One region of the Candidatus Pantoea symbiotica genome, then DNA from elsewhere that is predicted to be linked to it. Evidence: predicted binding sites of a transcription regulator. Region 1 holds the regulator's gene; each other region holds the start of a gene.

Region 1 (8,142 bases):
ATCGCCTTTGTCACTGATATAACCTTCATCACGCAGCGTAAGTACCAGTGCAGTAAATACCGCTTTATCAAAGAACTCTGGCGCGTTGATGCCGTGCAGCACAGAAAGACGCTGAGCCAGCGTGCGGCTCTCTTTCTCCAGCGTGCCACGGTTGATGGCCGGTTTCGCGCTGAGGATAGCGAAGGTAATCGCGAAGCGCTGTAGCGTCTCACGAATACCCGCCGCCAACAGTTGCAGCGAACGGTGACGTGCTGGCGTCATTTTCAGCTGACCATCCTGCAACGTAATCAGCCCCTGACGTGCCATCTCTGAACAGAGTGCGTTCAGCAGGGCAGGTAATTCCGCCTTGTCCCAGCGCAGGAACAGTTCGCTCTTCAGCATCGGATACACCAGGCTAACCTGGCGCAGCAGCTCAGCTTCGCTAATTTCACGGTGTTGCTGCACGATGGCGGCAATCAGCGACGGCATCACCAACATGTGATGGATGTTGTTGCGATAGTAGGTCATCAGCACCGCCTGCTCGCGCGGCAAAATGATGATGTCGCCAATACTGTCTTGCTCGGTCTCGAACTTGTTCATGCCCATCGCGTGATCAAGCAGCGCTTCGGCGCTCATATCGGGCACCGTGGCTTCCGGCGAATACGGCACGTTGCGCAGCAGTTGGGTGTAGCACTCTAACTGCTCAATCAGCTGTTCGCGGGTTAGTGAACGCTGACGTGATGCCAGTAGCGCAGTCACGCACAGGTTCATGGCGTTAGCCGCACCGGCTTCGTTGATGCGTACCATCAGCTTCGCCGCAATGTCATTCACGGCAGGTGTCATCCACGCAGGGCGTTGCGGTTCGATAGGATCAATCGCATCACGCCATTCCGGCACGTTTTTGTTCAGGTAGTTCATCAACGGCAGCGGTTCGCCGAAGTTAACGTAGCCCTGACCCAGATTGCGCAGCTTACGCAAGCCGCGTACCATCTGCAGGAAGCTCTCTTTCTCTTTGGCCGCGCCACGCAGCTCTTTGGCATACGTGCCCACTTCCATCACGTGCTCGTAACCGATGTAGATCGGCACGAAGGTGATAGGACGACTGCCGCCGCGCAGCATCGCTTGCAGCGTCATCGACAGGGTGCCGGTTTTCGGGTCCAGCAAACGGCCAGTACGCGAACGTCCGCCTTCCACAAAGTATTCAACGGAGTAACCACGGCTAAATAGCTCGCCGAGATATTCACGGAACACGGTGGAGTAGAGTTTGTTGCCCTTAAAAGTACGACGAATAAAGAACGCGCCCAGACGACGGAAAATCGGGCCGGCAGGCCAGAAGTTCAGGTTGATACCCGCAGCAATGTGCGGCGGCACCAGACCTTGATGATAAAGCACGTAGGAGAGCAGCAGATAATCCATGTGGCTGCGGTGGCAGGGCACATAGACAATCTCATGACCATCCTGCGCCAGCTGACGCACGCGCTCACCGCCATGCACGTTGATGCCCTGATACAGGCGGCTCCACAGCCAGCCCATCACGCGGTCAGTGACTTTAATCGCTTCGTAAGAGAAGTTGGCCGCCACTTCTTCCATCATTTCGATGGCGTTCTGCTGGGCTTTCTCATGCGAAATCTTTTTGCTGCGCGCTTCATCTTCTACCGCTTTTTCAATCGCTTTGGACTGTAACAGTTTGTTGAAGAGATCCTGACGTGCAGGCAGACGCGGGCCGACCGCAGCCAGACGTTGGCGAGCAAAGTGAATACGCGCCACGCGAGCCAGCTTCTGCGCAATCGACTTATCGGTGCCGTGTTCGGTCGCCATCTGGCGTAGCGAAACGGTTTGCGAGAAGCGTACAAAGCTGTCGCGGCCGTGCCACAGAATGGCGAAGAACTTCTGCACGCCATTCAGCACACGCAGATGCGGCGTGGATTCACCGGATGTTTCACGTCCCGGCGCACGACCAAACATCACCGCGACCGGTAGCATTTGCACGTCGAGTTGCGGGTTACTGCGGTGCAAATCCAGATAATCGTGGAACAGCTTCACCGATTCGGGATTGGCCACGAAATAGGGAATTACGCGCGGACCATCGTGAATAAACACGTGGCGCGGCAGCAGGGTGCCATCGATCTCCAGCGGAGCCAGTGGATCGGGCAGATCATGTTTCAGGCATTGAGCACGCAGCGTGAGCAAGTCAGCCTTTGAATCATAAGGCAAAACATACATCACCGGACGTGTCGGATCGATCCCGTGTTCAGAGACGGGATCGGTCGGAATGACCTTACTTTTTACCAAAATAGAGAGTGGTAAATTCAATAATTTGTAATAGAGTTTACGCCAACCTGACATAGACAACTTTAAGCCTCTTGTTAGCAAAGCGCGGCAAGCATACCAGAAAGCGCAGCGAAGGTCTGTGGCTCTGCCGCCTCATACTGCCCACACATTGACGTCAAAATAGATCAAGGGTTCCATAGACATGGCAAATAACGTCACCGGTTTAGTAAGAATAGTGAAAGCAGCCGGTTATTCCTGGCAGGGCCTGCGTGCCGCATGGCAGCACGAAGCCGCATTTCGGCAGGAAGCTGTCGCCGCGCTGGTGGCCATTCTCGTGGCCTGCTGGCTGGATGTAGATACCCTTTCCCGCATCTTGATGATTGGCTCGGTAGTGCTGGTTATTATCGTTGAGATCCTTAATAGCGCTATCGAAGCGGTGGTTGACCGCATCGGGCAGGAACAACATCCGCTCGCGGGCCGCGCCAAAGATATGGGATCGGCTGCCGTATTGCTGACTATCTTACTGGCTCTGTTCGTCTGGATCGCGCTGCTCTGGACGCATTTGAGATAGGGATTCCAGATTCATCAAACCGCTGATTTTTCCCTCTGTTACGGTTTTCATTTCGCGAATACCTGTATATACTCACAGCGACTGTATAAACAACCAGGGGGCGGGATGAAAGCGTTAACTGCACGGCAGCAACAGGTCTATGACCTGATTCGCGACCATATTAACCAGACGGGCATGCCGCCAACGCGTGCGGAAATTGCTGCGCAACTGGGTTTTCGCTCGCCCAATGCTGCTGAAGAGCATCTGAAAGCGCTGGCGCGTAAAGGCGTAATTGAAATTGTTTCCGGCGCATCGCGCGGGATTCGTTTGCTAATGGAAGAAGAACCGAGCGAGGGGCTGCCGCTGATTGGCCGTGTCGCTGCCGGTGAACCCTTGCTGGCGCAGGAACATATTGAAGCCCACTATCAGGTGGATGCGAATCTGTTCAAACCAAGTGCCGATTTCCTGCTGCGTGTAAGCGGTATGTCGATGAAAGATATCGGCATTATGGATGGCGATCTGTTAGCGGTGCATAAAACGCAGGAAGTGCGTAACGGCCAGGTTGTCGTGGCGCGCATTGATGATGAAGTCACCGTGAAACGCTGGAAAAAGCAGGGCGCGATTGTTCATCTGCTGCCGGAAAACACCGATTTCCAACCGATTGTTGTTGATACCCGTGAGCAGTCACTAACTGTTGAAGGTTTAGCTGTTGGGATTGTACGCAACGGCGAGTGGCTCTGATCAGTTTCTGATCCTCCCCAACTGCGGCGGTGTGAATTTGCGCTGACCGCAGTCTGCTGTTTTACTTCTCTGTGACTCTTTCTGCGGCTCACGCTGGCGCCATTACGCTGATTACCGCACACAACGGAATGGGCTGATGCAGCTGTTTTCCTCTTCAGATAAAACACTCTGGCGGCTAGCGCTGCCGATGATTCTGTCAAATATCACCGTCCCGTTACTGGGCGTGGTGGATACCGCTGTTATTGGTCATCTCGATAGCCCGATTTATCTCGGGGGCGTCGCCGTGGGCACAACAGCGACCAGCTTCATCTTTATGCTTCTGCTGTTCCTGCGCATGAGCACTACCGGATTGACCGCTCAGGCATTTGGCGCCAATGACAAAACCGCGCTGGCGCGCGCCTTAACGCAACCGCTGCTGATTGCGCTGGTTTTTGGCGTGCTGTTTATGGTGTTGCGAACGCCGGTAAGCAGCCTGGCGGCAGCTTTAATGGGCGGCAGCCCGGAAGTGCAGCAGCAGGCGAAAATCTTTATTGAGATTCGCTGGCTGAGTGCGCCCGCAACCTTAGCCAATTTGGTTATTCTTGGCTGGCTGCTGGGCGTGCAGTATGCGCGGGCGCCGATGGTGCTGCTGATCATCGGCAATCTGGTGAATATCCTGCTTGATCTGCTGTTCGTCCTCAAACTGCATTGGGGTGTGGCTGGCGCGGCGGCGGCTACCGCGCTGGCAGAATATGTCACGCTGGGCGTGGGTTTGTGGATGGTAGCGCGCGTGCTGAAAATGCGCGGTATCCACTTTACTCTGCTTAAAAGTAGCTGGTGCGGCGATGCGGCGCGGCTATTCCGCCTCAATCGCGACATTATGCTGCGCTCTTTAATGCTGCAAATTTGCTTCGCCTCACTCACCATCCTTGGTGCTCGAATTGGCCCGGATGTGGTGGCGGTCAATGCGGTACTGTTGATGTTCCTCACTTTTACCGCATACGCGCTGGATGGATTTGCCTACGCGGTTGAAGCCTGTTCGGGTGAAGCGGTTGGGGCCAAAGATCGCAGTCGGCTGTTGCTGATTTGGCATGCGGCTTGTCGTCAGGCTTGCTTCGTTGCAGCAATCTTTGCGCTGATTTATGCGTTCACCGGTCCGCAGATTGTGGCGATGCTGACGTCACTGGAAGCGCTACGCGAGATGGCCGATCGCTATCTGATTTGGCAGGTGATTCTGCCGCTGGTTGGCGTGTGGTGTTATCTGCTGGATGGCATGTTTATCGGCGCGACGCGCGGCCGTGAGATGCGTAACAGCATGGTGATGGCGGCACTCGGCTACGGTGTATCGCTGCTCACATTGCCGTGGCTCAGCAATCACGGTTTATGGCTGGCAGTGACGGTGTTCCTGGCGCTACGCGGACTGACGCTGTGGCTGATCTGGCGCGGTCACTGGCAACGTGATAGCTGGTTCAACGCCTGAATAAGCGAAGCGTAACCTACAGATTAATCTGTAATTCTCTACAAACTGCGAAACGGCTACTACAATTACCTTATACGGCGCACATGAGTAGCGCGTTGTGTGGGTATATCGCCAGATAGATAGGCGATGTATCTATCTCACTCAGGATGAAGTGGAGGATTGTTATGAACAAAGACGAAGCGAGCGGAAACTGGAAGCAGTTTAAAGGGAAATTTAAAGAGAAGTGGGGCAAGCTTACGGATGACGACATGACGGTGATCGAAGGTAAACGCGATCAGTTGGTCGGTAAAATCCAGGAGCGCTACGGTTATGCGAAAGACCAGGCCGAGCAAGAAGTTAAGGACTGGGAAAGCACCAATAAAGATTACCGCTGGTAATCGCCCCTTAATGAATATGCTCCTACCCGCCAATCATTTAGCGTAGTGATTGGCCCGGCACAAGGATGTGCCTCTCTATTTTCTTACCCGTTTTTTCCCCTCAACCTGATGGTCATGCTCGCAACTTTCATGATGCGTGCAAGCTGCCACTTCTGCGCAGTTCTCACACAGGCCATGCGCCTCAATTACAGTATGACGCAGAGAAAATCCCGCCTGATCCGCTAACGAAGCAATGGTCTTTTCCACACCATGAGCATGTTTTTCAGTCACTGCCGCGCAACCGTCACACACCAACATCACTGAAGTATGTGCCGGCTCATCAAAATGATGACAAACCACATAACTGTTATTCGACTCAACGCGATGAATAAATCCCTGTTCTAGCAGGAAATCCAGCGCGCGATAAATGGTGGGCGGTTTAGCTTGCGGTTCACTGACACGCAGCTGATCCAGCAAATCGTAAGCGCTTATCGAACCATTCTGCTCTGCCATCAAGCGCAGCACTTCCGCGCGCTGAGTGGTGAGGCGCACGCCGCGATCAAGGCAAAGTGATTCAGCCTGGGTAAGAAGTTGTTCTGGCGTGAGGTTTGACATAGGCATTCTCCGGGTTGCAGGTGATGTTATTTTATCACACAAATTTTTACGCTGCTGTGATTGCTTATTTTACTTAAATTCCTACAGAAAATTCCCACCAATCAATCGATTACCCTTCCTGTTTTCCGATCAATTTTGTTGCAATCAACATTCCTGAAAAATGCGTACCGCCAGGCAGCGCAACGGCTGCATGGATTTTGCTTTGCAACTCACCGGGTTAGCGTCTATGGTTCAAAAGGTCTTAAGTAATTTCTGGTATCAATTTACTCACTGTTAATTTTTCTGCATAAAAACACAGCGGAATGGTGCTTACGCATCCAATTCTGCGAATAGCAGTGCTATTTCCTTTTAATTCACAGCAATGAAGCGTTAGCCAGGGTTCAGAATAGCGGCTAACTAAACTTTCAGTCGGTGAGTGATTCAGCGACATTTCAAAGGTGATGGCAGGCTCATGGTGAAGACAATATTCAGGCACAAAAAAGTAGCTTATCTTGTTGGTTTGAATGCAGTTTTTCTTTCTTCCTCAGCTCTGGCAGCAGGTACATGGTATGACGCGCGTAACGACGCAATGGGCGGTACCGGCGTAGCCTCTTCCACCTGGAGTTCCGCAGTGCTGGCTAACCCAGCATTGATGACCAAAGCGCAACCTGAAGATAACGTCAGCATCATTTTTCCTTCAGCCGGTGCACAGGTTACTGATAAAGACAAATTGATCGATCGCGTCGATGACATCACTGATACCGTTGATCGTTATCAGGACGTAATCGATAACCTGACCTTTGCCGATTACCTCAATGGTTACCCGCAGTTGAAGGCTGCCGCGGGCGATATGGCTAACCAGCTCAGCGATCTGCGCGGCAATAAAGCCAACGCAACGGCGGGCGTAGCCCTGGCCGTCACCGTTCCAAATGAAACCTTACCTTTTGCCTTTATCACTAAGGCGTACGGTACTGCGCACGTGCGCGCCAACGTAGCGGATAGCGATATTGCCTACCTGCGCGCTGTTGCCGATGGGTCAAGAATTCCTGTTCCAGGTGATGAAGATAACTTGCGCTCTAGCGCCAATGGCTTGGCGGCTCTGGTCACCGATTATGGTGTGTCAGTCGCGCATGAGTTCTCGATTGCTGGCCATCCGGTTTCTGTCGGCGTGACGCCAAAGCTGCAGAAAACCTGGCTGTATAATTACACCGCGAGTATCTACAACTACGACAAGAGCGATATCAACAACAGCCGCTATCGCAGCAGCGATACCGGTTTCAACATGGATGCTGGCGTTGCAACGGATTTCGGTGAGAACTGGACCTTCGGTGTGACCGGGCAAAACCTGATCTCGCGCGATATCGACACCAAAGAGGTGAACGGCTACCGCGATACTTACCAAATACGTCCACTGGTTACGACCGGACTTTCCTGGAATAACGGGCCGTTCACGCTGGCCGGTGATGTTGATCTGACTGAAACCAAGCGCTTCAAATCGGAAGACAGCAGCCAGTATGCTGGCGTAGGTGCGGAGTATCGTGTGCTGGATTGGCTGGCGCTGCGCGCCGGTTATCGTGCCGATCTGAAGTCGAACGATACCGACGTGTTCACCGCCGGTTTGGGTGTGTCACCGTTCAACAATACCGTTCATCTCGATCTGGCCGGTTCTGTGGGTAAAGACAATACCGTGGGTGCGATGCTGCAGCTCGGATTTAACTTCTAATTACCCGTCTGATAACGGGCGGCTGTGCCGCCCGTTTTGCTGTGATATGATTGCGCAGTTTCTCATCACTTAACTTACTGCGGATTTACTGCGTTTCATGACCGATACTTTCTCCTCGCAACGTTTTTCCATCGCCCCAATGCTCGACTGGACCGATCGTCACTGTCGTTATTTCCACCGTCAGCTGAGCGGCGACACGCTGCTGTACACCGAAATGGTGACGACCGGCGCGATCATCCACGGTAAAGGCGACTATCTGGCTTACAGCGAGGAAGAGCATCCGCTGGCGCTGCAGTTGGGTGGTAGCGATCCCGCCGCGCTGGCGCAGTGCGCAAAGCTGGCAGAAGAGCGTGGCTATGATGAGATCAACCTCAACGTGGGTTGTCCATCCGATCGCGTACAGAATGGCCGTTTTGGAGCTTGCCTGATGGGCGATGCGGCGCTGGTTGCCGACTGCATTAAAGCGATG
Region 2 (8,142 bases), 1.1 Mb from region 1:
CCATCGGTCACTTTCTGACTGAAGCTGGCATGGAAGCTGTTCACTTTATTGAGACGCTGTTGCAGATCGCTGGACGCATCCGCCAATACTGATGCGGAAACAAAACTGGCCAACAGGCCACAGGCAATAACGCGTAATTTCATCTGATTCGATTCCTTATTCATTGTTTCCCGACACTTACTGCATTAAACGTAGTTGCCGTCCTGTCTCTTCGACAGGAGAAAAAGCCGAAAGCTCCCGAAGATATGGGGATCGACCAACAGATAAACAATGGGCCAGTGTTAACTGGCCCATAAGCAGACAATCACACGCGATAATTTACATTTCGTGTGGCGGCGGTGAAAGCACTTCACGGTTGCCATTGTGTCCCGGTTCAGAAACGATGCCCTGCGCTTCCATCTGCTCGATGATGCGTGCAGCACGGTTATAACCGATACGGAACTGACGCTGAACCCCAGAGATGGACGCCCGGCGTTTTTCCACCACGAAAGAGACGGCCTGATCGAACAGCGGATCCAGCTCTTCATCACCCATCATACCGCCAGCCGCGCTATCGCTCTCTTCACCAGCAGTAATGCTTTCGATGTATTGCGGGCGACCGCGTGCTTTCCAGTCCTGAACGACCGCATGGACTTCCTGATCGCGCACGAATGCACCGTGCACACGCACTGGCATTGAGGAGTTTGGCGGCATGTACAGCATGTCACCCATGCCCAGCAGCGATTCCGCACCGCCCTGATCGAGGATGGTGCGTGAGTCGATCTTACTGGAAACGGTAAAGGCGATACGCGTCGGGATGTTGGCTTTGATCAGACCGGTAATCACATCGACCGACGGACGCTGTGTCGCCAGCACCAGGTGAATACCCGCCGCACGTGCTTTCTGTGCCAGACGAGCAATCAACTCTTCAACTTTCTTACCGACCGCCATCATCAGATCGGCAAATTCATCGACCAGTACCACGATATAAGGCAGTTTTTCCAGCACCGGCGGCGTGGTGTCCATGCTATCGCCCGGCTTCCAGAACGGATCGGGAATTGGTCGGCCCATCGCTGCAGCCTGCTCAATCTTCTCGTTATATCCGGCAAGATTACGCACGCCCAATGCAGACATCAGCTTATAACGACGCTCCATTTCACCAACACTCCAGCGCAGCGCATTAGCCGCATCTTTCATATCGGTAACCACTTCCGTCAGCAAGTGCGGAATGCCTTCATAGACTGACAGCTCAAGCATTTTCGGGTCGATCATGATAAAGCGCACTTCTTCCGGCGTGGCTTTATACAACATGCTGATGATCATGGTGTTAACGCCCACCGATTTACCGGAACCAGTGGTACCGGCAACCAGCAAGTGAGGCATCTTCGCTAAATCAGCCACAACCGGCTGGCCAGCAATGTCCTTGCCCAACACCACTGCAAGCGGTGACGGATTTTCACGGAATTTAGGGCAATCCAGCACTTCGCGCAGATAAACGGTTTGACGATGTTTATTTGGCAGTTCAAGCCCAACATAAGGCTTGCCTGGAATCACTTCCACCACGCGCACGGCAACCGCTGACAATGAACGCGCCAGGTCACGCGACAAGTTAGAGATACGTGAAGCTTTAACGCCTGGCGCTAAGTCGAGCTCAAAACGGGTGATGACTGGCCCAGGCGAAATACCTACTACTTCCGCCTTCACACGATAATCCGCCAGTCGAGCCTCAACCAGTCGCGCCGTTTGCTCAAGTGCAAACATATCCACCGGCTCTTCTTCTGCCGGTGGTGACGTGAGCAGATCCAGCGTTGGCAGCGGCGTAGAGGGTTTTTCCAGCGGCTGTTCATGGCGTACCAGGAACGGATGGAACAAGCTATCCTGCGCTGGCGCTGCAGGTTTCACTGGCGCAGGCGGCGCAGAATAGGCTTCCTGTTCCGGTGACGACCACGGGCTCGATTCAGCACTCAATGAAGGTAATGACGCTGGCTCCGGCGCAGCGGGTTGCTGCCACTGCGCGGGTTCTTCTGGCTCTGGCGTTGCAGAGATCGTAAACAGCGGCTCGCTTGGACTGTCGTCGACCAGATCTTTCATTGGCGAAAAATCAAAAGCAGACGATGTGTCCAGATTAAAGACCGGCGCTTCTTTCACTTCAGGTTCGTTATAGCGTTGCTGCTGCTGATCGGCGAACTGACGTGCCAGTTGAGCCTGCTGCAATGCATCTTCATCCTCAGGCTCAGACGCATCCTGCCAGCTTTCGCCATAACGATTCTGCTGCTGTGATGCGAAGGCTTCCCGCAACTGCGCCTCTTGCAGCTCAACATCATCTTCCTGTGGTGGAACGCTGTAAGACGCGGTGACTTCCGGCTGTTGCTGCTCAGCATCTTTAGCCTGCTCTTCCGCCATGCGCTGCGAAGGCAACTTAATGCCGTACGACGCTAACTCGCGTCGTGTTGGCAACTTAACCTTATTCGGACGCGGCAACTCTGGGCCAATGCCCTGCTTGACCTGCGGGTTGTAATCACGCTCTGGCACGATATCGAAGGCAGGCGAATAAGCAGCAGTTGAAGACGCTGCTTTAACTGCTCCTGCAGCCAGTGAAGCGGCGGCGAGACTGTTTAAAGGCGCTGAAGATGGAGCAGTATCCTGCCAGTTGCCCATGCTCGGGCCCTCATCGTCATCAGCCGGCGAAAACGGCGAAGGTGTCGGTGCCGGTTCATTTGGCATCTCGAAACGATAGAGCGGCATAGAAGGTTGCGCGATCGGTTCGGGCGCCGCAGCGACAGGCTGTGGAACCGAAGTTGGCTGGGCACCAGGTTCAGCAACGCGCGGCATTGCGGCAGGTTCTGCAGACGCACTTGCCGCAGGCTGCGTAGTTGCAGGGGTTTGCTGTGCGGCTTGCGTGGTAACCGCAATTGCAGCGGCAGTTGCCGCACAGGCCTTCGCCAGCAGTGGATCGTCGCCCAACTCTGCAACAACGGGTTCGCTCATCTTGCGCGGTTTGGCTAACAAGACATCGTCTTCTTCATTTGCAGGCTGTAAAGCAGGCATTGAAGGTGACACCTCATCAGCGTGCTCTTCGTCGTCGTATTCTTCTTCCTGCCAGGGTTCGTCATGCCGTGAACGGTTGCTGGCAAAGGTCAGAACACCCATTACAACGCCGCCGATCTTCTCGGCAATCGTCAGCCATGACCAACCGGTATAAAGGGTGATCCCGGCAGCCCAGACGCAAAGCAGCGTTAAAGTGCCGCCAGCGGAACTGAACCACGGCGCCATCGCATTACTGACCAGGCTGCCAATGACGCCGCCGGAAGCAAAGTACCAGATATCATCAACGTTGAGCGCCGCAAGACCACAGGTGGTTACCACCAGGGCCAGTACGCCAATCAGACGTAAACCCACGGCAAAGTAGTCGATGTAATCCTGGCGATCGCGTTGGCGGAAAGTGATCCAACACAGACCAATAATGACGGGAGGAATGGCGTAAGCCATCACGCCAAAAATGAACAATAGCGTATCGGCCAGCCATGCGCCGACGCTACCACCCAAATTATGGATAGGTTCGTGCCATGCGGTTTGTGACCAGCTTGGATCTGAAGGGTTAAAACTAACCAGTGACACCATCAAATAGATGGCGAACAAGGCCACAAGAATGAGCAACGCTTCCAGCAGACGACGTCCACTGCTCAGCGGTTGTAACGAAACATCTTTATCTTCTGTATATTCCTGGCTCAAGAGAACTCTCCAGGTGCCTGTAAATTAAGAAGGCAACAACGTCGGGCATGCCCGACGCTGGTCCTGTATGAATTCACAGGAGTGTACCGAAATCCTGCAAGCTTTGCACCTGCCCTGCACTACCGGGTTTTGATCACCAGACGATTGCTCTGTTTGACCTCTTCCATCACCACGTAAGTACGGGTGTCGTTTACGCCCGGCAGACGCAGCAAGGTTTCACCCAGCAGTTTACGATAAGCGGACATATCTGGTACGCGGGTTTTCAGCAGGTAGTCAAAGTCACCGGAAACGAGGTGACATTCTTGAGTTTCCTCAAGTTTTTGCACAGCGGCGTTAAATTGTTCAAACACATCTGGCGCACCACGATTCAGAGTAATCTCAACGAAAACCAGCAGTGAAGCATCCAGATAATGGGGATTGAGCTGCGCAGTGTAGCCCAGAATGAAGCCTTGACGCTCGAGGCGACGTACGCGCTCAAGACAAGGAGTTGGCGATAATCCAACACGTTTGGAAAGCTCGACATTGGAAATTCGACCGTCTTTCTGCAGTTCATTCAGAATATTTCTGTCGATACGATCTAAATCTTTTCCGGGGCGTTTCTTATTGTCTACCATTATTATTGTCTCTCTTAATTCCTTCCCTTTACCTGCCACACCCTGAAAACGCTCATTGTTCAGGGCCTTACTGAAGTGAAGACCATAAGCCTGTGCAGTAACGCGTCCATCCGTATGACGCATGTTGTCTGTCCACATCATGCGTCACTACCAATGTCAGGCTGAGTTTATTCGGCTAAAAAGGCCAAAACAGAAATGAAATTCTGTTTTGAATCGCTAAATATTCTCTGCTTCTCCCAATGTTTTCGCAAAAGCGCAGGCGATTGTCAAAGTAAAACATCCAAATTCAGTACAAGATGCCAGATAGAGTTCTGGGTTGCTGTTTTTAAATGAGAATTTTTATGCTGCTGCACCACTAATTGCCGAGCATTGCCCCCTTTTGGCGCAACGCGCGTGCAAAATTTACACTCATCGTCTACGCCGCTCGCAGTGATTGTTAACAAAATTGCTGAAGCCTTTTTTTGCGACGTTAATTTCCCTACAATCAAAAACTATGTTGTCAGAAAAATTGAGGAACGCATGAGTACGGCCAAACACAGTAAGCTGCTCATTCTGGGCTCCGGCCCTGCCGGTTACACTGCTGCGGTATATGCAGCGCGCGCTAACCTGAATCCGGTATTAATCACCGGGCTGGAAAAAGGGGGTCAGCTCACCACCACCACCGAGGTGGAGAACTGGCCAGGCGATGCAAACGATCTGACCGGTCCAGCGTTGATGGAACGCATGCAAGAGCATGCTGAGAAATTCAACACCGAGATCATTTTTGACCACATTCATACCGTCGATTTGCAGAACCGTCCGTTCCGTCTGGTCGGCGACAGCGGTGAATACACTGCTGATGCCTTGATCATCGCAACTGGCGCCTCAGCGCGCTACCTCGGTCTGCCATCAGAAGAAGCGTTCAAGGGCAAAGGCGTATCTGCTTGCGCGACCTGTGACGGTTTCTTCTACCGCAACCAGAAAGTTGCCGTGATTGGTGGAGGCAACACCGCCGTTGAGGAAGCACTTTACCTGGCTAACATTGCCGCTGAAGTGCATCTGATTCACCGTCGCGACAGCTTCCGCGCGGAGAAAATCCTCATCGACCGTCTGATGGAAAAAGTGCGTAATGGCAACATCGTGCTGCACACCGATCGCACGTTGGACGAAGTGGTCGGCGATCAAATGGGCGTGACAGGCTTGAAACTGCTTTCTACCAAAGGTGAAGCGGCGGAATCACTCGATGTCGCTGGTCTGTTTGTCGCTATCGGCCACAGTCCAAATACCGCAATCTTTGATGGTCAGCTGGATTTAGAAAATGGCTACATCAAAGTGCAGTCTGGTTTGCATGGTAACGCCACTCAAACCAGCATCCCAGGCGTGTTCGCTGCCGGCGATGTGATGGATCATATTTATCGCCAGGCCATTACCTCTGCCGGTACCGGCTGTATGGCTGCGTTGGATGCGGAACGCTTCCTCGATGGACTGGTTAAAAACGATAAGTAAGTTGTTAATAACCTGATCATAATCGCCAGAAGGCGGCCAGTTTTGGTCGCCTTTTTTGTTACCTGCGTGCTACAGTTCACGCGCCCGACATTGCTGAGTTTTCATCCGGGATTCACATCTCTTTTGAGTTACCAAACGGCATCGCATGAACAAATCACGGCAACAAGAACTTCTCCGCTGGCTCCGTCAGCAACGTCATCACGGTGCGCGCAACTTGCGTGTGGCTTCGCTGTTGGGTTTTGCTGGCGCATTGGTGATTATCGCCCAAGCCTGGTTACTGGCTTCACTGTTGCAAAATCTGCTTGTGGCACAACAGCCGCGCGCCTCGCTGCTCATCGATTTTCTATTGTTGCTGCTGTGCTTTGTCTTACGTGCTGGATTGCATTACGCCCGCGAAATGGCAGGACATCGCGCTGGCGTCGCCATTCGCCGTGCGCTGCGTCAGCAGGTTCTGGATCGCCTCAATGTGCTCGGTCCCGCCTGGATTCAGGGTAAACCCGCAGGCAGCTGGGCTACGCTGCTGCTCGAACAAATCGAAGAGATGCAGGAATACTACGCGCGCTATCTGCCACAAATGTCGCTGGCAGTCTTTATTCCATTAGCTATTTTGATCGCCATTTTCCCGATTAACTGGGCGGCAGGATTGATTCTGCTGGTGACCGCGCCACTTATTCCCCTGTTTATGGCGATGGTTGGTATGGGCGCGGCTGATGCTAACCGCCGCAACTTTGTTGCTCTCGCCCGTCTTAGCGGTGATTTTTACGATCGTCTGCGTGGACGTGAAACGCTGCGCTTGTTCTATCGCGGCGCGGCAGAGCAAGAAGCGATTGCCGCCAGCACCACCGATTTCCGTCAACGCACCATGGAAGTGTTGCGCCTGGCGTTTCTCTCTTCCGCCGTGCTGGAGTTTTTTGCCTCACTGGCGATTGCTGTCGTCGCGGTCTATTTCGGTTTCTCTTACCTTGGCGAACTGAATTTTGGTCATTACAGCACCGGCGTAACCCTGTTTGCCGGTTTCCTGGCCTTAATTCTGGCACCTGAATTTTTCCAGCCGTTGCGGGACTTAGGCACCTTTTATCACGCCAAAGCGCAAGCGATTGGCGGAGCTGATGCGCTGGACCAATTTCTACGTGAAAGTCCCGATCCAGCCATAGAGCATGGTTCTCGTGAGCTTTCCCTCTCTGCACCGCTACATATCCAAGCGCAGAATTTGGTGGTGATAACCGCCAGCGGTGAAGCGCTGTCTCAATCGCTGAATTTTACTCTCGACGCCGGTAAGCGCGTGGCGTTAGTAGGACAAAGCGGCGCAGGGAAAACCGCGCTGATGAACGTCTTGCTGGGTTTCCTGCCTTATCAAGGTTCGCTGCAGATCAATGGACAGGAGCTGCGCGATATCAGCCGCGATAGCTGGCAAAAACATATCGCGTGGGTTGGCCAAAATCCCCATTTACCCGCGCAAACGCTGCGCGAAAATCTGCTGCTCAATAGCCGCATTGATGACGCTACGCTCATGACGGTTCTACGGCGCGCGGGTGTTAATGAATTTTTAGATCGTCTGCCACAAGGATTAGATACCGTTTTAGGCGATGGCGGCGTGGGTCTTTCCGTCGGTCAGGCGCAGCGTATTGCCGTAGCGCGTGCATTGCTTAAACCAGCGCAATTGCTGCTGCTTGATGAGCCCGGTTCCGGACTGGATAGCCAGAGCGAGCAGCATGTCATCAATGCCTTGCAACAAGCAGCCACTCAGCAAACCACGTTGATGATCACACACCAACTTTACGAGCTCGCGAGTTGGGATGAAGTGTGGGTGATGCAGGCGGGGCAACTGGTGCAACAAGGTCATTGGCAGGAGCTGATTGAACAAGATGGACCACTGCGTGAAATGGCGCAGCATCGTCAAAAGGAGATCGCATAATGAACGATTTATTGCCTTTCCTGCGTCTGTTTAGCCGTCATCCATGGCGTTTAGGACTTGGCGTTGTTCTTGCCATCATCACCTTGCTTGCCAGTATTGGACTGCTTACGTTATCCGGCTGGTTCCTCGCCGCCTCTTCACTGGCGGGCGTAGCGGGACTTTACACGTTCAACTATATGTTGCCCGCAGCTGGTGTACGTGGCGCGGCGATCACGCGAACAGCTGCGCGTTATTTTGAGCGCCTGGTGAGCCACGATGCCACCTTCCGTGTGCTGCAACATTTGCGCGTATTTACCTTTGGCAAACTCATCGCCCTCGCGCCAGAACAGCTGGCTCGTTTTCGTCAGGGCGAGTTACTCAACCGTTTTGTCAGCGACGTCGATACACTCGACCATCTCTATCTGCGTGTAATCTCGC
Region 3 (8,142 bases), 1.5 Mb from region 1:
TCAAATGTAACACCCGCGACATGCTCACCTTGTTTAGCTGGGAAGCCGATCAACTCGACCTGCTGGCGCGCACGCAAACCGTTCGCGTACCGAAAGTGTATGGCGTCGGCAACGATCGTGATACCAGCTTCCTACTGCTGGAATATATTCCGCCTCAACCCTTTACCGATCAGAGTGCCTTCCAGCTCGGCCAACAGTTAGCGCATCTGCACCAATGGAGCGAGCAACCGCAATTTGGTCTTGATTACGACAACAACATCACCACCTCACCTCAGCCGAACAGCTGGTTACGCCGCTGGTCGGTGTTCTTCGCTGAGCAGCGCATCGGCTGGCAGCTGCAACTGGCTGCCGAAAAAGGCGTGCATTATGGCGATACCGAGCTGATTGTCGATTGTGTGCAGCGCACGTTAGCCAACCATCATCCGCAACCCTCTTTATTACACGGCGATTTATGGCCCGCCAACTGCGCTGGCAGCGCAACCGGTCCGTGGCTGTTCGATCCCGCCTGCTATTGGGGCGACCGCGAATGCGATCTGGCGATGCTGAGCTACTACGCCGATTTACCGCGCCAGATTTATGATGGCTACCACGCGGTTTGGCCACTGGAGGACGGATTCTCACAGCGTCAGCCGGTCTATCAGCTTTATTACCTGCTCAATCGCGCCAATGTGTTCGGCGGCAACTGGACGGGCGAAGCGCAGTTCGCCATCGGCCAGTTGTTGGATGAAGATGTGTTGGGAGAACGTCAGGCCAGACCGGCCTGACGCGTTACAGCATGCCGAGTAGCTTCAGCACAAAGTAGCCGGCAATCGCGATGATAATCGGCAAAATGTAGAGCGGAAAAATCTGCAAGAAAATGGTGTGACGCGGCATATGGATTTTCTCTTCCAGCTGCGTTCGCGTACGCCCTTCACTGCCTTTCGCCTGTTCCATGATCAGCTGATCTTCAATGCCCTCTTTAATATGGCGCGACTGACGCCACATCCGCGCCCCCGAAGCCTGCAGCGCAATCCCGACAAAAATCAGGATATAGATCAGCCAAAAGCCGATATTCGCGCCGCCATTAAACTCCGGCACCGGCGAGTTCTGCCAAAACACATTAAGGAACGGCGTATTGAACTTCACCATGTCGACCATAACATGGACAAAATCGAGCATCACGGCATCAATGCCTGGCTGCTTTTCACTGTGCTTAAACATAAAGCCCAGCAGCGAAATAAGGGTGGATAACAGTGCTGGTATAAAAATCACCCAGCCAGCCACTCGCTTAAGGATGGCGATGCGGCCAGCCTGTTGGTAAGTCATGGTGTCTCCCTGAACCGATAATAGTTTTGCCTAAGTCTACCTGCACTACTGCAATTTTTCCTGAAAAATGCGTGGCCTGCCGCAAGTCGGCTTTCTCCGGCACTCGTGCTAAGGTAAGCCAAATTTCCAAGGGAGCAGTTGTATGTCATATCGTCGTCCTGTTTTGGCCGCCATCTTTGATATGGACGGATTGTTGATCGACTCAGAACCGCTGTGGGATCAGGCGGAATTGGATATCTTCGCCAGCCTTGGCGTCGACATCACCCGCCGTCACGAATTGCCCGATACGCTGGGTCTGCGCATCGATCAAACCGTGCGCATGTGGTTTGAAGCGCTGCCGTGGAACGGCCCGGATCAGCAGGAAGTGACCCAACGCATCATTGCCCGCGCGCTGGCGCTGGTTGAAGAGACGCGTCCGCTGCTGCCTGGCGTGGAGCAGGCACTGCAACTGTGCCAGCAGCAAGGTTTGAAAATCGGCCTCGCCTCCGCCTCGCCGCTGCACATGCTGGAGCGCGTGCTGGAGATGTTTGACCTGCGCAAATACTTTGATGTGCTGGCGTCTGCGGAAGCGCTGCCGTACAGCAAACCGCACCCGCAGGTCTATCTCGACGCCGCAGCCAAACTGGGTATCGACCCACTGAACTGTGTGACGCTGGAAGATTCCTTCAACGGCATGATTGCCACCAAAGCCGCACGCATGCGCTCGATCGTGGTGCCAGCAGCCGATCATCGCGATGATGCGCGTTGGGCGTTAGCCAATGTGATTCTTGATAATTTAACTCAGCTCAAACCCGAACATCTGCACGGTTAACCGCAGCCCGCTTATCGCGGGCTTTTTTGTGCAATTTGATCGCACACGCAAATAAATAAAACATCGTTTCATTTTTATTGAATTCATATCCCATCCTGCCTAAGATGCCCAAAGACCCGCATCGGGACCACTTCCTTTGACTCTTGAGAGGCCTGAGATGGACATTCGTCAAAGCATTCATAGCGAACATGCCAAAACGCTGGACACTGACGGCCTACGCCGTGAGTTTCTGATCGACAAGATTTTCGACGCCGACAATTACACCCTCACTTACAGCCATATCGATCGCATCATCATCGGCGGCGTAATGCCGGTGCAGAAATCCGTGACCATCGGCCATGAAGTGGGTAAACAACTGGGCGTCAGTTACTTCCTCGAACGCCGCGAGCTCGGCGTAATCAACATCGGTGGACCGGGATTGATTGAAGTGGATGGCAAAACCTGGGAAGTAGGTAATCAGGAAGCGTTGTATGTCGGACAAGGCGCGCAGAGCGTGATTTTCCGCAGTAGCGATGCCAATCATCCGGCGAAGTTTTACTACAACAGCGCGCCGGCACACACTCATTATCCGGACAAAAAAATCACCCTCGCCGAAGCGGTGAAAGCCACGCTGGGCGACGCGGCCACCTCGAATCGCCGCACCATCAATAAATTCATCGTGCCCGACGTGTTACCAACCTGCCAATTAACCATGGGATTAACCCGCCTCGATGATGGCAACTTGTGGAACACCATGCCGTGTCACACCCACGAACGCCGCATGGAAGTCTACTTCTACTTCGATATGGCCGACGACAGCGCCGTGTTCCACATGATGGGCCAGCCGCAGGAGACGCGTCATCTATTAGTACACAACGAGCAGGCGGTGATTTCACCGAGCTGGTCGATTCACGCGGGCGTGGGAACGCAGCGCTACACCTTTATCTGGGGCATGGTGGGCGAAAACCAGGTTTTCGATGACATGGACCACGTCGCCATCAGCGCGCTGCGCTAACAAGGAGCGAATCATGATACTTAACGCATTTAGTCTTGAAGGCAAAGTCGCACTGGTCACCGGTTGCAATACCGGTTTAGGACAAGGCATGGCGCTGGGTTTGGCGCAGGCAGGTTGTGACGTTATTGGCGTCAATCGCGCTGGGCCAGATGATACGCAGGCCAAAGTTGAGGCGTTAGGCCGCCGTTTTTGGTCGATTCAGGCCGATCTGACTAAACCGTCCATCGTGCCGCACATTGTTGAACAGGCGGTGGCGCAGGCCGGCCGTATCGACATCCTGGTGAATAATGCCGGCATCATCCGCCGCGAGGATGCACTCAACTTCAGCGAACAGGATTGGGATGATGTGATGAACATCAACAGCAAAAGCCTGTTCTTCCTGTCGCAGCAGGTCGCGCGTCAGTTTATCGCGCAAGGCAACGGCGGCAAGATCATCAATATCGCCTCAATGCTGTCGTTCCAGGGCGGCATTCGCGTGCCTTCTTATACCGCATCTAAAAGCGCGGTGATGGGGTTAACCCGCCTGATGGCCAACGAATGGGCCAAGCACGGCATCAACGTTAACGCCATTGCGCCAGGATACATGGCCACCAATAACACCGAACAGCTGCGCAGCGATGAGTCACGCAACGAGGAAATTTTGGGCCGCATTCCATCAGGTCGCTGGGGCGTCCCGGACGACATGATGGGCCCGATTGTGTTCCTCGCCTCCAGCGCCTCCGATTATGTGCAAGGTTATACATTGGCCGTCGATGGTGGATGGTTAGCGCGCTAAGCTAACCCGTTCTTTTCCCGCGTCATTGTGACGCGGGAAAGTGAAAAATATTAACGCTTCGTTACAGCGTCACCATTCTCATTCACTGGATAAATCCCTATACTGGATGCATCGACAGTTTTATGCAGCCAGGTTTCATCATGACGGCCGAAGGCCATATCATTTTTGCCATTGCCAGCGCCATTTTTGCCAAGCGCGCGGAGCTGACGCCAGTTTTGGCCAGCGCCGATTGGTGGCATTTAGTGCCTGCTGCGCTGTTAACCTGCCTGCTGCCCGATATCGATCACCCTAAATCAGTGTTAGGCCAGCGATTAAAGTGGCTGTCGCATCCCATCGCCCGCGCCTTTGGTCATCGCGGTTTTACCCACAGTTTGCTGGCGGTAGCGGTGAGTTTGTGGCTATTTCAAATCAATGTGCCCGCCGACTGGTTTCTGCCCGCCGATGTGCTGCAAGGTATGACGCTCGGCTATCTCAGCCATATTGTCGCCGATATGCTAACGCCCGCTGGCGTGCCATTGCTGTGGCCTTGCCGCTGGCGCTTCCGTTTGCCAATCCTCAATAGCCAGAAAGGTAATCAGCTGGAACGCGCACTTTGCCTGGCGCTGGTCGGTTATGCCTTGTGGTTCCCGCCCGGCATGCCCTCTTTTGGTGCCAACGGCTGGCCGGAACAACTGTTCAATACGCTACAAAATGGCGTCGGTCGGTTGGTTAATGGTCAAAGCGGTCAATAACCAGTCGAATCAAGCGATAAAGTTATAAAACATTCTTTTTGGGTATAAGCCCGCCCCACGCTGAACTGATAACATTCTAAATATTCCCTAACGGGGACTTACTGTTTTACGTGCCATCCCAGGGCGATGGCGCGTCACACTCTGGAGTTGAGCATGGATTTTCCCCTCATTATTAATATCGTGGCGTTTATCGCGCTGCTGATTCTGCTGAATCGCATTGGCAACCAAAGCTGGAGCCTGTCAAAGCGCGTGTTGACCGGATTAGTTTTCGGTGTGGCCTTTGGTCTGGCGCTGCAAACCATCTATGGCGAAAACAGCCCAACCGTAAAAGCGTCGATTGGCTGGTTCAACATCGTCGGTAACGGCTATGTGCAACTGTTGCAGATGATCGTGATGCCGCTGGTGTTCGCCTCGATCCTGAGTGCGGTCGCACGTCTGCACAATGCCTCATCGCTGGGTAAAATCAGCGTGCTGACCATTGGCGTACTGCTGTTTACCACCGCAATCTCCGCGCTGGTCGGCGTGCTGGTGACTGGGCTGTTTGGCCTGAGCGCGGAAGGTCTGGTGCAAGGTGCGCAGGAAACCGCGCGTCTGAGCGCGATTCAGAGCAACTATGTAGGCAAAGTGGCTGACCTCAGCACGCCGCAGCTGCTGCTCTCCTTCATTCCTAAAAATCCGTTTGCCGATCTGGCGGGTGCCAATCCAACTTCCATCATCAGCGTAGTGATTTTCGCTGCCTTCCTCGGTGTAGCCGCGCTGCAACTGCTGAAAGATGACAAGGTAAAAGGCGAGCGCGTGCTGGTTGCAATCGACACCCTGCAATCCTGGGTGATGAAGCTGGTGCGTTTGATCATGAAGCTGACGCCGTACGGCGTACTGGCGCTGATGACCAAAGTGGTGGCCGGTTCCAACCTGCAAGACATCATCAAGCTGGGTGGCTTCGTGGTGGCTTCTTATCTCGGTCTGGCAATTATGTTTGCCGTTCACGCGCTGCTGCTGTCGGTTAACGGCATCAACCCAATGCGCTTCTTCCGTAAAGTGTGGCCGGTGATCACCTTTGCCTTCACCAGCCGCTCCAGCGCCGCCAGTATTCCACTGAACGTGGAAACCCAGACGCGTCGCCTTGGCGTGCCGGAATCGATCGCCAGCTTCTCGGCGTCGTTCGGTGCCACCATCGGTCAGAATGGTTGTGCGGGTCTCTATCCGACCATGCTGGCGGTGATGGTTGCGCCAACCGTGGGCATCAACCCGTTTGACCCAATGTGGATTGCGACGCTGGTGGGTATCGTGACGCTGAGTTCTGCCGGTGTGGCCGGCGTCGGCGGCGGTGCTACCTTCGCCGCACTGATTGTGCTGCCAGCGATGGGCTTGCCGGTGACGTTGGTGGCGCTGCTGATCTCCATCGAACCGCTGATCGATATGGGCCGTACCGCGCTCAACGTAAATGGTTCAATGACCGCCGGTTCACTCACCAGCCGCTGGCTCGGATTGACCGACAAAAAAGTGCTGGAGAGCGACGAGCACGCCGAACTGGCACACCGCTAACACTCCTCAATACCACAACGGCAGGCCAATTGGTCTGCCGTTTTTTTATGCCCTGCTCTCCCCAATTCCACCCAATCATGGCGCTAGCGTCAGGAAAACGTTAAGCATGGTAAACAGAGGAAAAATCAGCTGCTTTTCGCTTGAGTTTTCGCTCAGGAAGGCCAATTCTGCTGTCAGTCACAGCAGGAGAATCACCGATGAAAACAGTTATCGCCTCGGTGCTGGCGTTAACCTTATTAACACCAGCAATCAGTTTCGCCCATCCCGGCGGTTGGGGCCCTGGTCCAGGTCCGCATTGGGGTGGAGGTTCACATTGGGGCGGTCCCGGCCCGCTGCGCTTCTTACCAGAAGCGGCAACCGCAGTTTTGCTGGGCGGCCTGACCTATTACATGTTGAACGGCAACTACTATCAGCGCCAGGGCGACACCTATGTCGTGGTGCAACCGCCTGAAGCCCCGCCGGGCGGCGGAATGCGCGTGCTGGATTTCAGCGGCAAGCGCTATTACGTGCAGGAAGGTCACTACTACCAGCGTGAGATCGGTGGTGATTATATCGAAGTGCCGCGTCCCTACGGTTTATAAGCGCCACAACGAAAAACGGCCCGTCAATGACGGGCCGTTTCTTATTCTGCTGCGATTACTGCGCCGCTTGCGGATCGGTATCGTAGTCTTTACAGCTCTGGAAACCGTAGTTCATGACGCGACCGGTATCGTTATAGCTAACGAAATAGGTCTGCGGTTTACCGTCGCGCTCGCCAATCACGTAAGTCTGGCAAGTACCGCGGGCGTGAACCATGGTGATTTCAGTGGAGGCTGGACCGGCAATCTGGCGAACCTGATCACGTGTCATGCCTTTCTTCACATCCTTCACCACCGGCTTGGTTACGTAGCTTTCAGCTTTGTCATAAGTCGTACAACCAGACAGGGCTGCCAGCGTCATAGCGGCAGCGATACATCCCATCACTTTATTCATGTTGTTGTTCCTCATTTTTTTGTCCATGTGGAGTAAGCCTGGAACATAAACCCAGATTTATCAACTTTATGGGATAAATTTAGCCAAATTCCGAAGCGTTAGGATTTGGTAAAAATGCTGTGTTGATGCGCTACGGTTCGTATAATCACCCGCGAAAAAATACCTATAGTAATGAATAAAGACAGAGGATTAATGACACCTGCACCTTCTAATCGGCTGGTTTATGCCATCACGCTGGGCCTGCTCGCGGCGCTCGGGCCACTTTGTATCGATCTTTACCTGCCGGCGCTACCGGAACTGGCGCGCGACCTGCACACCGAAACCGCCACAGCGCAGCTGAGCCTCACCGCCGGCTTGCTCGGTTTGGGTGCCGGTCAGTTGCTGTTTGGGCCAATGAGCGACAAGTTTGGTCGCCTGCGTCCGCTGCTGGTATCGCTGGTGCTGCTGTTTATTGCCTCGATTGGCTGTGCGCTGGCAAAAGATATCAACTCGCTGTTAGTGGCGCGTCTGTTTGAAGGCCTGGCGGGCGCAGGCGGCGCGGTGCTGTCACGTGCCATTGCCCGTGATATGTACAGCGGGCATGAACTGACGCGTTTCTTTGCACTGCTGATGCTGGTCAACGGTTTAGCGCCAATTGGTGCGCCGGTGCTGGGCGGTGCCTTGATGACAGTGCTCAACTGGCGCGGCATTTTCGTGGTGCTCGGCTGCATCGCCATCGTGTTGATCTTCCTTGCCCGCTGGAAATTGCATGAAACCTTACCGCCAGAGCGCCGCAGCCAGGGCTCGATCTTTTCTACCTGGGCGGCGCTCGGCCAGGTCGTCACGCATCGTCAGTTTATGGGCTTCTGCCTGACGCAAGGTTTTATGATGTCCGGCATGTTTGCCTATATCGGCGCCTCGCCGTTTGTACTGCAACAGCTGTACGGCCTGACACCGCAAGCCTTCAGCTTCTGCTTCGCTGCTAACGGCCTCGGCCTGATTATTGCATCACAAACCAGTGCGCGCCTCT
Region 4 (8,142 bases), 4.1 Mb from region 1:
TCCGCCAATCATCACAATAAATCCGCCGTCCCAGCCGAAGTAATCCACGGTGTAACCGACAATTGCACTGGCCGCTACCGATCCACCGAGATAGCCAAACAGCCCGGTAAAGCCCGCTGCCGTTCCGGCCGCTTTTTTCGGTGCCAGCTCCAGCGCATGCAAGCCAATCAACATCACCGGACCGTAAATCAGGAAGCCGATCACAATCATGCACAGCATGTCGATGCCTGGATTGCCCGGCGGATTCAGCCAGTACACTACGGTAGCGATGGTCACCAGCGTCATAAAGAACACGCCGGTTGCGCCACGGTTGCCGCGAAACACTTTGTCGGACATCCAGCCGCACAGCAGCGTGCCGGGAATACCGGCATATTCATAGAAGAAGTAGGCCCACGATGATTTATCCAGCGTGAAGTGCTTCACCTCTTTCAGGTAGGTCGGCGACCAGTCGAGAATGCCGTAACGCAGCAGGTAAACAAACACGTTCGCCAGTGCGATGTACCACAGCAACTTGTTGGGCAGAATGTACTGCATGAAAATCTGCTTCGCCGTCAGCTCCTGCTCGTGCTCCTCGTTGTAGTCCGGCGGATAATCATTCTTCCACGCTTCAATTGGCGGCAAACCGCAGGATTGCGGTGTATCACGCATCAATGCAAAGGCGATAATGGCGATGAGAATGGCGCCAAACGCCGGCATATACAGCGCGGCTTTCCAGTCGTTAAACCACGCCATGCCGAGCAGGAACAGCAGTGGAGGAATACCGCCTCCGACGTTATGCGCGCAGTTCCACACCGATACAATTCCGCCGCGCTCCTTCTGCGACCACCAATGCACCATGGTGCGCCCGCATGGCGGCCAGCCCATACCCTGGAACCAGCCGCACAGGAACAGCAGCACAAACATCACCATGATGCTGGAGGTGGCCCACGGCACAAAGCCCATCACCAGCATCACCGCAGCAGCGAGGATCAATCCGGCGGGCAAAAACACGCGCGGATTCGAACGGTCCGATACCGAACCCATAATGAATTTTGAGAAGCCGTAGGCGATGGAGATTCCCGACAGCGCAAATCCGAGATCGCCGCGTGAGAAACCTTGTTCCACCAGATAAGGCATCGCCAGCGCAAAGTTCTTACGCACCAAATAGTAGGCGGCATAGCCAAAAAATATTCCCAGGAAAATTTGCCAGCGCAGGCGACGATAAAGCGGATCGACACGATCATCAGCCACTTGAGAGCGATGCGGTGCAGGTTTGAAGATACTCAACATGAGTGTGGCCCTCCAGGGCGCGATATAGTTATGGGTTCCCAGCAGGTTGGGGCAAAAGCAACAGACGTAAAAAATGGAAAAATCGAAGTTTCCATTTCGCGCAAAGGATAGTGATGGTCACACGCGGTTACTGTGACATGTGACACATATGTTACAGTTTTATGACAATGGAGAGCGATAAAAACCAGGAAATGTTGTATTTCGCGCATTTTTACCCGAGCGTAAAAATGAGAGATGAAAATTATTCGTCGTTATTTTGTTCACTTGTAAACCAGATAATTCAACCCACTTGCGACAGTTTGTTTACACTAGCGCCACTGTTCATTTTGGGATCGTTACCGTGCCGTTACTGATCGTTACCACCATTCTGTGGGCTTTTTCCTTCAGTTTAATCGGGGAATACCTCGCAGGTCAGGTGGATTCCTGGTTCTCTGTATTAATGCGTCTGGCGCTTGCCGCCATCGTCTTCCTGCCGTTCCTGCGCTGGCGTGGATATCGTGCTTCCACCATCTTGCTGTATATGCTGGTGGGCATGCTGCAGCTCGGCATCATGTATCTGCTGAGCTTTGAAGCCTATCTCTATCTGAGCGTAACCGAGTTCCTGCTGTTCACCGTGATGACGCCGCTCTATGTCACGCTGATCTACGATTTGCTCAGCCGACGTCCGCTGCGTATTGGCTATGCCTTCAGCGCGCTGCTGGCGGTAATCGGTGCGGCGATTATTCGTTACGACAAAGTCAGCGACCATTTCTGGTTCGGCTTGCTGCTGGTGCAGGCGGCAAACATCTGCTTCGCCATCGGCATGGTGGGCTACAAACGTCTGCAGGAAACTCGCCCGATGCCGCAGCACACCGCGTTTTCGTGGTTCTATCTGGGCGCAGTGATCATCGCGGTGATCGCGTGGAGCTTGTGGGGTAATCCGAACAAACTGCCAACCACCTCGCTGCAGTGGGGCATTCTGGTGTGGCTGGGCGTGGCGGCTTCAGGCTTGGGCTACTTTATGTGGAACTACGGCGCAACGCAGGTGGATGCCGGTACGTTGGGCATTATGAACAACATGCATGTGCCAGCGGGCTTGCTGGTGAATCTGGCGATCTGGCAGGAGAAACCGCATTGGCCGAGTTTTATCGCCGGTGCCGCCGTGATTTTTGCCTCGCTTTATGTACATAAACGCTGGGTATTAGGTAAGAAAAGCAACGCATAGGCCTAAAGGGAAGGGATAGCGCGGCAGAGGAGCAAAGTATCTGCGCGTTTATGTTCGGTGCGCATAAATGCGCACCCTACAAAATCATCGTCGTATGTCGTAGGGGCGCCATTTATGGCGACCGTTTTAACCCTTCTTAGCCGGCCCCGGACGATGAATCATCGTCAAACCCTTCAGGAAATTACGCAGAATCTGGTCACCGCATTCGCGGAAATTCTTATGGTCCGGATTGCGGAAAATCGCGCCAACCTCAGCCTGCGAAATCTTAAAGTTCGCTTTCAGCAGCACATCCGGGATATCGGTGGTCTTCAGCTCAAACGCGATACGCAATTTCTTCATGAAAATGTTGTTATTCATGCGGCGCTCAATCGAAGGCGCGGGCGCATCTTCACTCTTACCGCGACGGTAAAAAATCAGACCGTTGAGGAAATAGCCCATCAATACATCCGGCAGCTTGCGAAACGCGGCATCGTCATCTTTCTTCATCCATGCCTGCACATCTTCCAGCGGCACTTCACTCCCCGCTAGGGCAAAAATCTCCACCACTTTGCTATCGCTCAAATCAAGCATATAGCGCACGCTGCGCAGAACATCGTTACTCATCATGGTGAAACTCTCTTGGTCGCGGGTTGAGGCGGCGCATTATAGAGCAGGCGGGACAGGGATAACAGCGCGGGCGACCTTCGCCGCCCAACAACATCAGGATGAGAGGGTTTGCAGTGAGCCCGGGCGCGCGGCATCGCGCACGAATGGCAGATGTTCACAGGCGTGCTGACGGGCAAACCGCACAAAGGCTTCCATTACTGGCTGGCGCTGCTCGCCTTCGCGTACGGCGGCATACAAGCGGCTCCACAAGCCATCGCCCAAGGTCTTCGTCACCACCAAACCTTGCTGCTCAAAATTCTCTACTACCCAATGCGGCAGTGCGGCGATGCCCATACGCGCCGACACCATCTGAATCAGCAGCAGCGTATTGTCCACGCTCTTCAAAGCCGGGCTCACGCCCGCAGGCTGCAGGAAATGGCGCCACACATCTAAACGCTGACGTTGCACCGGATAGATCATCAACACTTCATCGGCCATATCTTCCGGGGAAATATGCTCAAGCTGCGCCAATGGATGATCCGGTGCCATCACCAAACGCACTTCAAAATCGAACATCGGTGAATAGAACAATCCGCTGCGCGGCAGAATATCGGAGGTTAACACCACATCCAGCTCGCCCTGCTGCAATGCGGGTTGAGGATCAAAGGTCACGCCGGATTTGAAATCCATCACTACCTGCGGCCAGCTCTGGCGGAAATTATTCAGCGCGGGCGTCAGCCACTGAATACAGCTGTGACACTCAATGGCGATACGCAACGTGGCCTGATGCGGCTCATGACACGCCTGCAAAGCCTGCTGAATCTGCGGCAAAACCTGCTCGGCCAACTGCAGCAAAATCTCTCCCTGCGGCGTAAAACGCAGCGGCTGGCTTTTGCGCACAAACAGACGAAAGCCCAGCCGCTGTTCCAGATCGCTGAACTGGTGAGACAACGCCGATTGCGTCTGATGAAGCTGTGAGGCGGCGGCGGCTAACGAGCCGGTGTTCCGTAACGCCTGCAGCGTCCGCAGGTGTTTGAGTTCGATCATGAGAATCCTTCACATCGAGATTGAACAAATTGCGCTTGAGGAACATACAGTACCCGCAGATTATGGCGGTGTAAACATCTGGACGGCTAAACATCTCTGCACCCTACTCAGTTAAGAATATCTGGAGAACAGAAAATGACCATTCTGAATCACACTCTCGGTTTCCCTCGCGTTGGATTGCGTCGTGAATTGAAAAAAGCACAGGAAAGCTACTGGGCAGGTAAAAGCTCACAGGAAGAGCTGCTGGCGGTGGGGCGCGAACTGCGCGCTCGTCACTGGCAACAGCAGAAAGAGGCGGGCGTCGATCTGCTGCCGGTCGGCGATTTCGCCTGGTACGATCACGTGCTGACAACCAGCCTGCTGCTGGGCAACGTGCCTGCACGCCACCAGAACAAAGATGGATCCGTCGATCTCGACACGCTGTTTCGTCTTGGCCGTGGCCGCGCCCCAAGCGGTGCACCGGCGGCGGCGGCGGAAATGACTAAATGGTTCAACACCAACTATCACTACATGGTGCCGGAATTCACGCAAGGCCAGCAGTTCAAACTGACCAGGACCCAACTGCTGGATGAAGTCGACGAAGCGCTGGCGCTCGGCCACAAGATTAAACCGGTGCTACTCGGCCCGGTTACCTATCTGTGGCTGGGTAAAGTGAAAGGTGTGCCGTTCGATCGCCTGTCACTGCTTAAAGACATTCTGCCGGTTTACCAACAGGTGCTGGCGGAACTGAAAAAACGCGGCATTGAATGGGTACAAATCGACGAACCTGCACTGGCGCTGGAACTGCCGCAGGCGTGGCGCGATGCGTTCAAACCGGCTTACGACGCGCTGCAGGGTGAAAGCAAACTGCTGCTCACCACCTATTTCGACAGCATTGGCCAGAACCTTGACGTAATCAAAGCGCTGCCGGTGCAAGGTCTGCACGTTGACCTGGTGCACGGCAAAGACGACATCAAACAGCTTAATGAGCAGATCCCGGCAGATTGGCTGCTTTCCGTCGGCGTAATCAACGGGCGTAACGTGTGGCGCGCGGATCTCAGCAGCTGGTTTGCACGCCTGCAGCCGCTGGTGGGCCAGCGTCAACAATTGTGGATCGGATCATCTTGCTCGCTGCTGCACAGCCCAATCGATCTCAGCGTGGAAACGCGCCTCGATGAAGAGGTGAAAAGCTGGTTCGCCTTTGCCCTGCAGAAGTGCGCTGAGCTTGCACTGCTGAGTCAGGCGCTGAACAACAACGATGCCGCTTCGCTGGTCGAGTGGAGCGCACCGATTCGTGCGCGTGCCAACTCCACGCGCGTTCACAATGCCGCAGTCGGCGAGCGTCTGGCGAAAATCCAGGCTAAAGATGTTGAACGTACCAGCAACTATACCGAACGTGCCAAAGCGCAGCGTAACCGCTTCAACCTGCCAGCGTGGCCGACCACCACCATCGGTTCATTCCCGCAAACCACCGAAATTCGCGGCCTGCGTCTCGACTTCAAAAAAGGCAACATTGATGGCGGTAATTACCGCTCTGGCATCGCCGAACACATCAAACAGGCGATTGTTGAGCAGGAACGTTTGGGTCTCGACGTGCTGGTGCACGGGGAAGCAGAGCGTAACGACATGGTGGAATACTTCGGCGAGAACCTCGACGGCTTTGTATTCACCCAAAATGGCTGGGTACAGAGCTACGGTTCACGCTGTGTTAAACCGCCGATCATCATCGGCGACGTAAGTCGTCCGCAAGCAATTACCGTTGAGTGGGCGAAGTACGCGCAGTCGCTGACCGACAAGCCGGTGAAAGGCATGCTGACCGGTCCGGTGACGATTCTCTGCTGGTCATTCCCGCGTGAAGATGTGAGTCGCGAAACCATCGCCAAACAGATTGCGCTGGCGCTGCGTGACGAAGTAGAAGATCTGGAAAAAGCCGGTATCGGCATCATTCAGATTGATGAACCGGCACTGCGCGAAGGCCTGCCGCTGCATCAGTCCGATTGGGCGGCGTATCTGACCTGGGCAGTGGATGCATTCCGTCTCAATGCCGCCGTAGCGCAGGATGACACCCAGATTCACACCCACATGTGTTACTGCGAGTTCAATGACATCATGGACTCGATTGCCGCGCTGGATGCGGACGTTATCACCATCGAAACCTCACGTTCCGATATGGATTTGCTGGATACCTTTAAGGAATTCGACTATCCCAACGAAATCGGTCCGGGCGTGTATGACATTCACTCGCCGAACGTGCCGAGCGTGGAGTGGATGGAAGAGTTGCTGCGCAAAGCGGCGCAGAGCATTCCGGAAGCGCGTTTGTGGGTGAATCCGGATTGTGGCCTGAAAACCCGTGGTTGGACGGAAACCCGTCAGGCACTGGCGAATATGGTTAAAGCGGCGCAAAACCTGCGGGGTGAAACGGCTTAGAAGCTGTAAATGAGGTTGGGGCGCATAGGCGCCCCTTTTTATTACGCGTTTGGCGCTACGCCATACTGCGCGAACCACGCCAGCATGCGTTGCCAGCCATCTTTGGCGGAATCGGCGTGATAGCTGGCACGATAATCCGCATTAAAAGCATGTCCGGCATCCGGATATACCACGAACTCTGCTTTGGCATTGGCGGCGTGCAGCGCCTGACGCATCTTATCAATGCTCTCGAGCGGGATGCTCTCATCCTGACCACCGTAAAGACCCAGCACCGGCGCATTTAAATCGACCGCAACATCAATCGGATGCTTCTGCTGCTTCAGCGTCTTCTCACCGTCTAAACGACCATACCACGCCACCGCCGCGCGCACCTGCGGATTGTGCGCGGCAAACAGCCAGCTAATGCGTCCGCCCCAGCAGAAACCGGTAATCGCCAGACGACGGATATCACCATCGTGGCGCGTGGCCCAGTTGGCCACATGATCGAGATCGGACAACACCTGCGAATCCGGCACTTTGCTCACCAGCTCTTTGAACAGCGTGGGAATATCGTTGTAATCGTTGGGATCGCCTTCACGGAAATAGAGTTCGGGAGCGATCGCCAGATAACCTTCCAGCGCCAGACGGCGGCAGACATCGCGGATATGCTCATGCACGCCGAAAATCTCCTGCACCACCAACACCACCGGTAAGGTGCCTTGATACTCTTTTGGTCGGGCATAATAAGCAGGCAGATTTTCGCCCTGGCTTGGAACCGAGGTCTCGCCAGCATGAATTGCGTCGCTGGTAGTGATAATGGTGCTGCTTGCGGTGGGCTGAACGGCGGGTGCAAAGCCGCCGGGTGCCGTTTTTTGTGCCATATTGTCTTCGGTTTTCATTGTTCTCTCCGTGCTAGCAAATGCGCAATCACGTAACTATAGCCTGGCGAAGTGAAGCAAGGCTGGCGTAAGGTGCAGAGGGATTTTTTTCACGTGTGCTGCTTCTCTATTAACATTGCCACCAACACTTACACAGCACCGCTTGTAGCAATTCAGAATTGCACAGCGTTAATGTGTGATGTAAATCACATAATGTTTTTCTGATAATGTAAGTTTCATTATTGATGGTGAATTGAGTCACATATTTATATCGCCTGCTCACGTAGAGTGGCGCGCACATCCCCAATTATCAGGAGTCTGTTATGGCCCAGTCTGACGTTTTCCACCTTGGCATCACCAAAGCTGATTTGAAAGGAGCCACGTTGGCCATCGTGCCTGGCGATCCTGAGCGCGTGAAGAAAATCGCCGCGCTGATGGACAATCCACAGCATCTGGCTTCACACCGTGAATTCACCACCTACCTGGCCGAAGTGGATGGCAAACCGGTTGTGGTGTGCTCGACCGGTATCGGCGGACCTTCAACTTCGATTGCGGTTGAAGAGCTGGCCCAGCTTGGCGTGCGCACCTTCCTGCGCGTTGGCACCACTGGCGCTATCCAGCCGCATATTAATGTGGGCGATGTGCTGGTCACCACCGCATCGGTGCGCCTCGACGGCGCGAGCCTGCACTTTGCGCCAATGGAATTCCCGGCCGTGGCTGATTTCACCTGTACCACCGCGCTGGTGGCAGCCGCAGAAGCGTGCGGCGCGAAAA

What was found. The regulator LexA, encoded in region 1, represses DNA repair genes until DNA is damaged. The targets are predictions, from matches to a motif close to TNCTGTATGTACATACAGNA.
Region 2: a site for LexA is predicted at 3,773-3,792, ahead of ACXIZX_RS06070 (DNA translocase FtsK 4TM domain-containing protein). Genes of this name have one in related genera too.
Region 3: a site for LexA is predicted at 3,986-4,005, ahead of ACXIZX_RS07815 (metal-dependent hydrolase). Genes of this name have one in related genera too.
Region 4: a site for LexA is predicted at 4,138-4,157, ahead of metR (HTH-type transcriptional regulator MetR). Genes of this name have one in related genera too.

The regions. Positions count from the first base shown of each region.
Region 1 is NZ_JBSZHR010000002.1:79,021-87,162, forward strand. Features, by position in the region: gene plsB (glycerol-3-phosphate 1-O-acyltransferase PlsB) at 1-2,325, opposite strand, end outside; gene ACXIZX_RS01030 (diacylglycerol kinase) at 2,453-2,821, shown strand; gene lexA (transcriptional repressor LexA) at 2,927-3,541, shown strand; gene dinF (MATE family efflux transporter DinF) at 3,678-5,000, shown strand; gene ACXIZX_RS01045 (CsbD family protein) at 5,165-5,377, shown strand; gene zur (zinc uptake transcriptional repressor Zur) at 5,453-5,971, opposite strand; gene ACXIZX_RS01055 (conjugal transfer protein TraF) at 6,423-7,673, shown strand; gene dusA (tRNA dihydrouridine(20/20a) synthase DusA) at 7,771-8,142, shown strand, end outside.
Region 2 is NZ_JBSZHR010000002.1:1,181,552-1,189,693, reverse strand. Features, by position in the region: gene lolA (outer membrane lipoprotein periplasmic chaperone LolA) at 1-143, opposite strand, end outside; gene ACXIZX_RS06070 (DNA translocase FtsK 4TM domain-containing protein) at 319-3,711, opposite strand; gene lrp (leucine-responsive transcriptional regulator Lrp) at 3,831-4,325, opposite strand; gene trxB (thioredoxin-disulfide reductase) at 4,845-5,810, shown strand; gene cydD (heme ABC transporter permease/ATP-binding protein CydD) at 5,956-7,725, shown strand; gene cydC (heme ABC transporter ATP-binding protein/permease CydC) at 7,725-8,142, shown strand, end outside.
Region 3 is NZ_JBSZHR010000002.1:1,553,366-1,561,507, reverse strand. Features, by position in the region: gene ACXIZX_RS07840 (fructosamine kinase family protein) at 1-764, shown strand, start outside; gene ACXIZX_RS07835 (YniB family protein) at 769-1,305, opposite strand; gene hxpB (hexitol phosphatase HxpB) at 1,448-2,116, shown strand; gene kduI (5-dehydro-4-deoxy-D-glucuronate isomerase) at 2,274-3,110, shown strand; gene kduD (2-dehydro-3-deoxy-D-gluconate 5-dehydrogenase KduD) at 3,124-3,885, shown strand; gene ACXIZX_RS07815 (metal-dependent hydrolase) at 4,026-4,616, shown strand; gene ACXIZX_RS07810 (L-cystine transporter) at 4,770-6,161, shown strand; gene ACXIZX_RS07805 (DUF6515 family protein) at 6,359-6,742, shown strand; gene osmE (osmotically-inducible lipoprotein OsmE) at 6,798-7,133, opposite strand; gene ACXIZX_RS07795 (multidrug effflux MFS transporter) at 7,326-8,142, shown strand, end outside.
Region 4 is NZ_JBSZHR010000002.1:4,227,012-4,235,153, forward strand. Features, by position in the region: gene glpT (glycerol-3-phosphate transporter) at 1-1,269, opposite strand, end outside; gene ACXIZX_RS20315 (carboxylate/amino acid/amine transporter) at 1,610-2,473, shown strand; gene ACXIZX_RS20320 (YehS family protein) at 2,600-3,079, opposite strand; gene metR (HTH-type transcriptional regulator MetR) at 3,173-4,105, opposite strand; gene metE (5-methyltetrahydropteroyltriglutamate--homocysteine S-methyltransferase) at 4,241-6,511, shown strand; gene ACXIZX_RS20335 (dienelactone hydrolase family protein) at 6,553-7,389, opposite strand; gene udp (uridine phosphorylase) at 7,692-8,142, shown strand, end outside.